One region of the Motilimonas thetidivivens genome, then DNA from elsewhere that is predicted to be linked to it. Evidence: predicted binding sites of a transcription regulator. Region 1 holds the regulator's gene; the other holds the start of a gene.
What was found. Region 1 encodes MetJ, which represses methionine synthesis genes. Its sites were predicted from a motif close to TAGACGTCTAGACGTCTA; they were not measured.
Positions count from the first base shown of each region.

Region 2: metK (methionine adenosyltransferase) is a predicted target of MetJ. The motif match lies at 2,302-2,319, and genes of this name have one in related genera.

Region 1 is NZ_JBKFDK010000023.1:32,921-38,392, forward strand. It holds gene tuf (elongation factor Tu) at 1-986, shown strand, start outside; gene ACK8OT_RS15550 (hypothetical protein) at 1,157-1,573, opposite strand; gene metJ (met regulon transcriptional regulator MetJ) at 1,762-2,085, opposite strand; gene metB (cystathionine gamma-synthase) at 2,389-3,552, shown strand; gene ACK8OT_RS15565 (bifunctional aspartate kinase/homoserine dehydrogenase II) at 3,555-5,472, shown strand, end outside.
Region 2 is NZ_JBKFDK010000017.1:83,077-88,548, forward strand. It holds gene ACK8OT_RS13370 (endonuclease) at 1-469, opposite strand, end outside; gene ACK8OT_RS13375 (SprT family zinc-dependent metalloprotease) at 577-1,071, opposite strand; gene metK (methionine adenosyltransferase) at 1,105-2,259, opposite strand; gene ACK8OT_RS13385 (chloride channel protein) at 2,500-3,771, opposite strand; gene tkt (transketolase) at 4,064-5,472, shown strand, end outside.

The sequences.
Region 1 (5,472 bases):
ACATCGAGTACGACACTCCTACTCGTCACTACGCACACGTAGACTGTCCAGGACACGCCGATTATGTTAAAAACATGATCACTGGTGCTGCTCAAATGGACGGCGCAATCCTAGTAGTAGCTGCGACAGATGGCCCAATGCCACAAACTCGTGAGCACATCCTACTTTCTCGTCAAGTTGGTGTACCTTACATCATCGTATTCATGAACAAATGTGACATGGTTGACGACGAAGAGCTACTAGAGCTAGTAGAAATGGAAGTTCGTGAACTTCTATCTGAGTACGATTTCCCAGGTGATGACCTACCACTAATCCAAGGTTCTGCGCTTAAAGCACTTGAAGGCGACGAAGCATGGGAAGCGAAAGTACTAGAGCTAGCTGAAGCACTAGACACTTACATCCCAGAGCCAGAGCGTGAAATCGATAAGCCATTCATCATGCCTATCGAAGACGTATTCTCAATCCAAGGTCGTGGTACTGTAGTAACAGGTCGTATCGAAGCTGGTATCGTACGTGTACAAGACGAAGTTGAAATCGTAGGTATCCGCGAGACATCTAAAACAACTTGTACGGGTGTTGAGATGTTCCGTAAGCTACTAGACGAAGGTCGTGCAGGTGAGAACTGTGGTATTCTTCTACGTGGTACTAAGCGTGAAGATGTTGAACGTGGTCAAGTACTAGCTAAGCCTGGTTCAATCACTCCACACACTAAGTTCGAATCAGAAGTATACGTACTATCTAAAGATGAAGGTGGTCGTCACACACCATTCTTCAAAGGTTACCGTCCACAGTTCTACTTCCGTACAACTGACATCACTGGTGCTGTAGAGCTTCCAGAAGGTGTAGAAATGGTAATGCCAGGCGACAACCTTAAGTTTGTTGTTGAGCTAATCGCTCCAGTAGCAATGGACGAAGGTCTACGTTTCGCAATCCGCGAAGGTGGCCGTACAGTTGGTGCTGGTGTTGTTTCTTCAATCATCGAATAAGATCGATTGATGTGAAACACAAAAAGGTCGCTTCGGCGGCCTTTTTTATTGCCTGAACAAAATGTGAGAGATGATATTAGATGGATCAGATATTAAGTAGGGATTTGGACGGGGTAAATATGTAGGCTCGGGTTAATGCTTATAGGCATTAACCCGAGAGTAGCGATGAACTATTGTTCGACCGCTTCTGCAGCTGCTTTTGCGGCGGCTTCTTTTTTCGCCTTTTGATACATATCTTGGCGATAACGCTCTATGCCTTGAGCGTGACGATGACGGTAATAACCCGCGTTTATATAGTCTTTACATACCTGATTGGGCGGTAATCCCGCCTTGCCTAGTTTAAAGCCTTCTTCTCCATGACAGACTTGGCTATAGGTTAGGTCATAACTGAAATCGTAAATGGCGTGAGCACTTTGTTCGTCAAATTCATCACAGTTTGAATAGTCGATTGTCAGGTTTTGATAGCGTTCAATGCCTGCGGTTGCATCGGCAACAGCCACCGACTTTATTGCTTCTTCGGCGCACTCAGTTGCAGCGAAGGCTGACAAAGATAAGGTACTACATATTACAACAGCGAAAAGTCGCACAATAAGCTCCCTGCTTAATTTAACCTAAGTGTAATCTAGCAGGATCGCTAAGGAGTGAAAAGCTACTGGACTAAAAATTGTGTATTGAGACAGCTGGATACTTAAGCCAGTTTAACTATATCCATTAGGCGTAGTTCAACAAATGCGTCGCACTGGCTAGTTAGTTGAGAAAGGATAGGGTGCTTGGATTACTCGGTTTCATACTCATCAATGCTGATACCCTTTTCAATCATGATTTTCTTCACTTGTTCGGGTAGGCCATCGTTTTGATCTTTACGTAAGTCATTATCCTCGGGCAAGGGTTGGCCCGTATAAGCATGCAAAAAGGCTTCGCAGAGCAGTTCACTATTAGTGGCATGGCGTAGGTTATTGACCTGACGACGGGTGCGTTCGTCGGTTAATATTTTAAGCACCTTGAGCGGGATGGACACAGTGATCTTTTTTACTTGCTCACTTTTTTTACCGTGTTCAGCGTAGGGGCTGATGTATTCACCGTTCCATTTTGACGTCATGCTAATTTACCCTTATCAAATATCAGGCTTATTCTAACCTCTCACGCAATATGAGGCAATCCATCGGTAAAGATGCTTAGATGGCTGAAAATGCTCAACAGGCATCTATGCCCAACAGGTACCTATTCATTTGAATGGCAGCGAACAAGCTTGCTGGCTAACTTCTATTGTCGTTCACATCCCCACTCAGGTAGACTAAGTTTGTAAAAAATCAATCTAGAGCCGTTTAGACGTCCAGAAGTGTTGACGTCTTGCTCCTGCTGGCTTAAAGTTGCGGGATATTTATTATGGAGTACTTAAATCATGGCGCAGTATAAGCAGGCCACTCAAGCCGTACGAACCGGCATCGAATCCGATACCCAACATGGCTCTGTGGTGCCACCTATTTATTTAAGTACTAACTATACCTTTGAAGGTTATAACCAAATTCGCGGCTTCGATTACAGTCGCTCTGGCAACCCAACTCGTGCCATTTTAGGTGAGGCCATTGCCAAGTTAGAAAACGGCAGTACCGGTATTGTGACTTGCTCTGGCATGGCGGCGGTTAACTTGATCACCGCATTACTTAGTCCTGGCGATCTTCTGGTTGCTCCCCATGACTGTTACGGTGGCAGTTATCGCTTATTTGATTGCTGCGCGAAGAAAAAAGCCTTTGATGTGAGCTTTATTGATCAGGGTGATGATGCGCAAATGGCGGCGGCGATTGCCAAAAAGCCGAAAATTGTCTGGCTAGAAACGCCCAGTAACCCATTATTACGTGTGGTTGATATCGCAAAAATTTGCCAGCAAGCAAAAGCCGTGGGCGCGTTAGTGGTCGTTGATAACACCTTCTTGTCACCCGCATTACAGCAGCCTCTTGAGCTCGGGGCGGATATCGTTATTCATTCAACCACCAAATACATTAATGGCCATTCCGATGTAGTGGCGGGCGCTGTGGTGACCAAAGATCCACAATTGGGTGAAGATTTAGCTTGGTGGGCAAACTGCTTAGGACTCACGGGTTCAGCGTTTGACTCTTATCTGACCTTACGCGGCATTCGTACCTTAGGCGCGCGCATCCGCAATCACCAAGAAAATACCAACGCCATCCTTGCCTACTTACAAACTCAGCCTTTGGTAAGTAAAATCTATCACCCAAGCTTGCCTGAGCATCCCGGCCATGAAATAGCTAAGCGCCAGCAAAAAGACTTTGGCTCTATGTTTAGCTTTGATCTTGATGCTGATGAGCAAGGTTTACGGGTATTTTTTGATAATCTGAAATTATTTTCATTAGCCGAATCCCTTGGCGGCGTTGAGAGTTTAGTTGCTCATCCTGCAACCATGACTCATCGCGCCATGAGTGATGAAGCACAAGCGCAAGCGGGTATTTTCAATACCCTGATTCGTTTATCCGTTGGCCTCGAAGATGCTGACGACTTAATCGCCGATTTAGATAATGCCTTTAAGGCTATGGCGCAGGAGAAGTAAAGGTGAAACAAACAAGACATGTGCACAAATTTGGGGGCAGCAGCCTAGCTGATCCAAACTGTTTTCGTCGCGTAGCGAATATTATCGACAAGTATTCGACTAGCACAGATCTGATTGTCGTTTCTGCAGCGGGTAAGACCACCAATCGGTTAATCGAAATTACCGAGTATGCGAAAGATGGCGATAGTGCGGCGGCGGTTTCACTTGCTTCTTTATCTGATTTCCAGCGTAACCTTGTCACCGAATTACTCGACGGCGAGTGGCAAAGTGAGGCGTTAGCAGCCTTAGATAACGATTTAACGCGTCTTGCCTTAATTCTTGAAAACAAGCTAGACCGTTACCAGAGTAATGAAATTTTAAGCTTTGGTGAAGTTTGGTCGGCTCGTCTATTAGCGACTTACTTACAACAAATCGGTATGCAGGCCAGCTGGTTAGACTCACGCACTTATTTAAGCGCCGAGTTTGGTGTTCAGCCTGTGGTCGATGTTGCGCTCTCGCGTGAAAAGTTAACTCAGCAATTACTGGGTCGTGAACAACATCGTGTGGTGATCACCGGTTTCTTTGCTGCTGATAGCGAAGGCCATACCGTCACCTTAGGCCGTAATGGCAGTGACTACTCAGCAACAGTAACGGGCGCCATCGCCAATGCCGTCTCCACTACAATTTGGAGTGATGTAGCCGGTGTATTTAGCGCCGATCCGCGTAAGGTAAAAAATGCGGTGCTAATGGAGCGCTTATCACTTGATGAAGCGGCTGAATTGTCACGCCTTGGCTCACCTGTACTACATGCTCGCACGCTATTACCTGTGATTGAAAGTTCACAGCGTTTAAGCCTGCGTTCAAGCTACGCACCCGACGAAGGCTCAACCCAAATTGTACGTCGCCAGCATAAACTCGGCGCGGCCAAGATTGTGACCGGTTTAGAGCAAGCCTGCGTCATTGAGGTAGAGTTAGATCCTGAATACGATCTTGTTGCACTAAAAGCTGAGCTGCACCATGCCCTGAGCGCTAAGTTTGTTACCCCGCTGGTAGAGCATATCGACAAGAAGAAAAACCTACTGCGTTTGGTTTACACCCCAGAAGTGGCTGATTCAGCTTTCGAAGTGGCCAAAGCCTTTGCCAATACAAGGCAGCAGCTAAAGAGTGTTGAGCTACATTCTGGCTACAGCATGGTGGGTTTAGTGGGTAATGGCGTGAGTGATAATGCCGAGCAGTGCTATCGCTTCTATCGCGCGCTATCAACCCAGCCTCTTGAATTTATTCAAGCCTGTGAGCGCAAGCTGTCATTAGTGGCGGTGACCAAAGAAATCTTACTTGAGCCGCTATTAAAAACCTTACATGAAGCCCTATTTAAACGTCCTAAGCGCATTGGCTTGGTATTGTTTGGTACAGGTAACATTGGCGGCCAATGGCTGAAATTAATCACCACCGAAAAACAAAAAGTTGAGAAACGTTTTAACCAAAAACTCACCTTGTGCGCCGTGTTTAACCACCTCGGTGGCGAGATTGATTTTGATGGCTTAGATCCTGCGGCCATCAGTGCGGGTTTTGAGCCAAAAGCATTTGTTTGGGAAGAAGTGCTGTCTAAGTTCAAGCATCATCCTTATGATGAAATTATCGTGTTAGACATCACCGCCAGTGAAAGTGTCAGTCGCTACTATCCAGAATTAGCTGCGCGCCACTGCCATTTAATCACCGCGAATAAATTTGCCGGCTCAGCCGATCTTGCTTTCTATAATGAAGTGAAGCAAAGCTTTGCCGATCACGGTTGTCATTGGTTATACAACGCTACCGTAGGTGCAGGCTTACCGGTACAGCCTACCTTAGCTATGTTGCAAGGCTCGGGTGATACCATCCAAGGCATCAGTGGTATTTTCTCTGGCACCTTATCTTGGTTATTCCAGCAATACGATGGTTCGG
Region 2 (5,472 bases), on a different contig from region 1:
TTTTATTTTTAAAGTCGACCAGCATCTGGCATTGGCCATATTGGTAGGGCGTTTGACGAGATTCGGTAAATTGAAAATTCGATCTATCGCCATTCACTTCGCCAATAGCAGGCACCAAGTTGTGCATATCGCCTTCCATCAGACGAAAAGTTGCATCGTTACGGTTACAATTTTTGCGCCCACCTTGCTGCCAACATTGACGCTGGTGGCCCATTTCCCATGCCGGCATGACATGCTCCCATTCAATACGAGCGGCGCGCTTGGCTTGCTTTCGTACTTCATAGCCACAGGATTGATGATCCGGCACCAGTTTTTTCCCTTGTCGATTAATCTCACAGCCGCAGTAAAAGCTAACGGGATGGGCTTGGTAGATTTCACTGATGGCTTTTTTGGCTTGGCGAAACGGTTTAACGTCTGCTTGGCTAGGTAAGGTAATGAAAAAAAGTAAAAAAATAATAAAACTGCGCATATTTCGGCTCAACTATTGAAAAATGCGCTAAGGGTATCATGCTAAAAAAATAACAAAATACAGGTAATGCTAATAATGTTTATGTTATTTACTGGTTAAATATTGTGCTATTGTTCGGCTGTTTTTTGCAATGGAGTCTTACATTGAGTACACAAGTATTGAGTGCCTTTTGTAACCCTATTGTGGCGTCTGATTGATAGCCGATGTTGCTGACATTGGCATTGGTAGAGAAAGGTTTTGCCAGCTACCGAGCTAATGTCATATTGATGGGTGCGATGAGCGGGACGTTTCATCACTTGGGTCATGATAAATTGCCATTCTTGGCCATGGGGCGGGACATGAGCGCCATGAAGTTGATAGACCAGTAAATGGCTGACTTCATGAGGAACCACATCAAGCAAAAAGGAAGCCTGGTTTTCTTGATATAAAACGGGATTAAATTTAAGCAGCTGTTTTTGCAGGTGAGCTGAGCCAGCGATTTTTCCGCGCTGATTAAACTGGATAGCGGGGCGCGTAAATGGGCGATCAAAAAAGCACTCGGCTTGGTTATAACAGGTTTCCACCTGTTGCTCGAGTGCTTGTTTTTGAGTATCGCTTAACAATTAGCTGTACTTAGCGGTTATTTTAGGTGGCGCTTATTTTAGGCCAGCCGCGTCGCGCAGTAGTTCCGCTTTGTCGGTTTTTTCCCAAGGGAATTCGTCACGACCAAAGTGACCGTAAGCAGCTGTTGCTTGGTAGATAGGTCGCTCTAGGTCAAGCATGGTCAAAATACCGTAAGGACGTAGATCAAAAGAGTCGCGAACAATTTGTGTTAGGCGATCTTCGTCAATTTTCGCTGTACCAAATGTTTCCACGCTAATAGAAGTTGGCTCTGCAACACCAATAGCATAAGAAACTTGGATTTCACAGCGATCAGCAAGGCCGGCTGCAACAATGTTTTTAGCCACATAGCGGCCAGCATAAGCAGCACTACGGTCAACTTTTGATGGATCTTTACCCGAAAATGCACCGCCGCCGTGACGCGCCATACCACCGTAAGTATCTACGATAATTTTACGACCAGTTAGACCACAATCGCCAACTGGACCACCAATTACAAAGCGACCGGTTGGGTTAATGTGAAACAGTGTGTCTTTAGTTAACCAGTGCGCTGGTAAAACGGGTTTAATGATTTCTTCCATTACCGCTTCGCGCAAATCGGGTGTGCTGATACAGTCTTTATGCTGGGTAGATAGCACAACTGCGTCGATGCCAGTGATAATGCCATTTTCGTACTGGAAGGTAACTTGTGATTTAGCATCTGGTCGAAGCCAATCAAGTTTGCCACTTTTACGTACTTCGGCTTGTTTCTTAACTAAGCGATGGGCGTAGGTAATCGGAGCTGGCATTAATTCGTCGGTTTCGTTTGAGGCGTAGCCAAACATTAAACCTTGGTCGCCCGCGCCTTGATCTTCTGGGCGGCTGCGATCAACACCTTGGTTGATGTCAGGTGATTGCTTACCAATTGTGTTTAGTACTGCACAAGAGTCAGCATCAAAGCCCATGTCAGAGCTAGTGTAGCCAATTTCGCGTACGGTTTTACGAGTGATTTCTTCGATATCAACCCAAGCAGAAGTGGTGACTTCACCGCCCACCATAACCATACCGGTCTTAACATAAGTTTCACAAGCAACACGCGCTTTTGGGTCTTGCTCGAGAATGGCATCTAACACAGCATCGGAAATTTGGTCTGCAATTTTGTCTGGATGACCTTCTGATACTGATTCAGAAGTAAATAAATGTCTGGCCATGATACTGTGGCTCCTTTCAATGAGTGACAACTTTTGGATGTTTTACCATCTGGACGTCTATTCTATTCATGATTGAACAGAATGCCAGAATTTTTTTGCGTTAAACTAGGCTAAAGATACGTTAGAACGACTAAAGGAGAGTAAAATACGGATAAATTAATTTTATAAACTAATATTTTACTTTCGCTTGGTCATATATGTTGTTTGTTTTGTATGTGGTAGTGAGGTTGCTTTGTTGAGCTAGCTGTTGATATTGTCAGTACTGATTTTTTTCTTACTTAAACTTGGGCTGTTTTTTAACAATATGTTTTGCCTCGCCAAGAGTAACTCAATTAAGTTTTGCTGGCCAAATACTCGCGTTTGCACCACATGGGCGGTTAAACTCCCGACCAAACAAGGTAAGGCAAGGTTGAGGTTTGCCGTGGCTTCGACTACCAGCAATGTTGCTGAAATGGGGCTTTTCAACACCGCGCCAAAAAAGGCAGCCATACCCACCAAAACAAATACTTGTGGGGTTTCATTGGGCAATAAATAGGCTAACCAATGCCCGGTTAGTGCGCCAAGTAGTAGGCTAGGGCCGAGGGCTCCGCCGGGAATAGCGGAGCCAATCGCGATGGCACTGATCAAAAAACGCAATATTAACCAAGTGAGCACCAGTTGAGAGCCTATATCACCATAAAGCAACACATTAAGTAGCTGGTTGCCTAAACCGATAACTTCCGTGCCATACAAGCTGGCCGCCGAGGTGACCGCTGCGGCGAGCAAAAATTTTCCCCAATATGGCAACAATACATTATCTGCTGTGACACGGATTAACTTGAGCATCAAGGTTGCCAATAATCCGCATACTGCACCAACAATAATAAGTTCAGGTATCAAGGTTAATTGGTAGCTGAAACTTTGCGTATCAATATGAAACTCATAAGCGCCAAGTTGCCTTGCAATCCATGCGGAAAAGAAAGCGCAGATACTGATTAACAGGCAGGTTTGCCAGCGAAAGCGTCTTACTATGGTTTCTTGAACAAAAAAAATGGCGGTAATCGGCGTATGAAAAAGAGCTGCCATCGCGCTGGCTGCACCGCAGGCGGTTAATTGCCGAAGGCGAGTTTCATTGAGGTTAAAGTACTGGCCGAGCAGATTCATGGCTGCTGCGCCGATATGCAGCGCTGGACCTACTGCGCCAACAGCAAAGCCACAGATCAGGGAAATCAGAGCGGCAACGTATTGGAATATTGCATTCCCCAGAGCAAATTTACCGTCTTTAAAATGATACCCCATAACCACTATGGGTAACCCAGACTTAGTGTATTGGTTAAAATAGCGAAATAGTAAAATCAGGCAAAGAGCGCCCAAAAAGGGCACTAACGTATAAGTCCAAGCATAGTCGAGCGCATAAGCTACAAGCTCAAATTTAGATAAGTTGCTAAATGAAATAATCAGTCCGGAGCAAAGCAGGCTGCCAATCACAGTGATCATGAGGGTGCGTTTGAGACCTGTTGCTGAACTTTCCATTGCGGTTAGGTGTTTACTGATAGTGGTATAAAGAACGGAATTTTATGCCATTTTGACCTCAAATCCTAGGGTAGCAGCAACACCCAAGGTTAAGAAAGCGAGCGGTTTTGCATATTTAGCATAATTTGCTCATTTTTTTTACAAAAGAAGATTGCACATGTTTAGTCATCTTGGGACAATACGCCACCACTATTGGTGTGGAAATGAGTGAGTCTGCTGGCAGGCAAACTTGTTCATTTGCAAGGCCATCAATCCCAGTCCAAGCAACATTTTGATTAATGCAGGAGATCTCATGCCTTCTCGTAATGAACTAGCAAATGCCATTCGTGCGCTTAGTATGGATGCAGTTCAAAAGGCCAATTCTGGTCACCCAGGCGCCCCTATGGGGATGGCCGACATAGCTGAAGTGCTATGGCGTGACTTTTTAAAGCATAACCCGACTAACCCTAACTGGGCAGATCGTGACCGTTTCATCCTTTCTAACGGCCATGGCTCTATGCTGCTTTATTCTCTATTGCATCTATCAGGTTATGATCTATCAATTGAAGATTTAAAAAACTTCCGTCAGCTACATTCTAAAACACCGGGCCACCCAGAATACGGCTATGCTCCAGGTGTTGAAACGACTACTGGTCCTTTAGGCCAAGGTATCACCAATGCGGTAGGTATGGCGATTGCTGAAAAAGCACTTGCCGATCAGTTTAACCGTGACAATTTCGATATCGTTGATCACTACACTTACGCTTTCATGGGCGATGGCTGTTTGATGGAAGGTATCTCTCATGAAGCATGTTCTCTTGCTGGTACCTTAGGTCTAGGCAAGTTAATTGCGTTTTGGGATGACAACGGTATCTCTATTGATGGCGATGTGGAAGGTTGGTTTACCGACGATACTCCTAAACGTTTTGAAGCGTACGGCTGGCATGTTATTGCAGGTGTTGATGGCCATGATGCGGCTGCGATTAAAGCCGCAGTGGAAGCTGCACAAGCTGAAACTAAGCGTCCTACTTTAATTTGTTGTAAAACCATTATTGGTTACGGTTCACCCAATAAGCAAGGTGGCCACGATTGTCACGGCGCGCCATTAGGTGCTGAAGAAATTAAAGCGTCTCGTGAATTCCTAGGTTGGAATCATGAAGCATTTGATATCCCTGCTGATGTTTACGGTGAGTGGGATAACAAAGCAGCAGGCTCAGCAGCCGAAGCGGCGTGGAACGAGAAATTTGCAGCTTATAAAGCAGCCTACCCTGAACTAGCTGTTGAGTTTGAACGTCGTGTGAACAACCAGTTACCAACTGATTGGGAAGAAAAGTCGACTGCTTATATTGCTGCCCTACAAGCCGACCAACCGAATGTAGCGACACGTAAAGCATCACAAAACTGTTTAGAAGCATTCGGTGCGTTACTACCTGAAATCATGGGTGGCTCTGCTGACTTAGCGCCTTCTAACTTAACCATGTGGTCTGGCTCTAAAGCCCTAGAAGCAAACGATGCTAGCGGTAACTACATCCACTACGGTGTACGTGAATTCGGTATGTCTGCGATCATGAATGGTATCGCGTTACACGGTGGTTTTGTCACTTACGGTGCGACCTTCCTTATGTTTATGGAATACGCACGTAACGCATTACGTATGGCTGCGTTGATGAAGCAACGTGCTATTCATGTATACACTCATGACTCAATTGGTCTAGGCGAAGA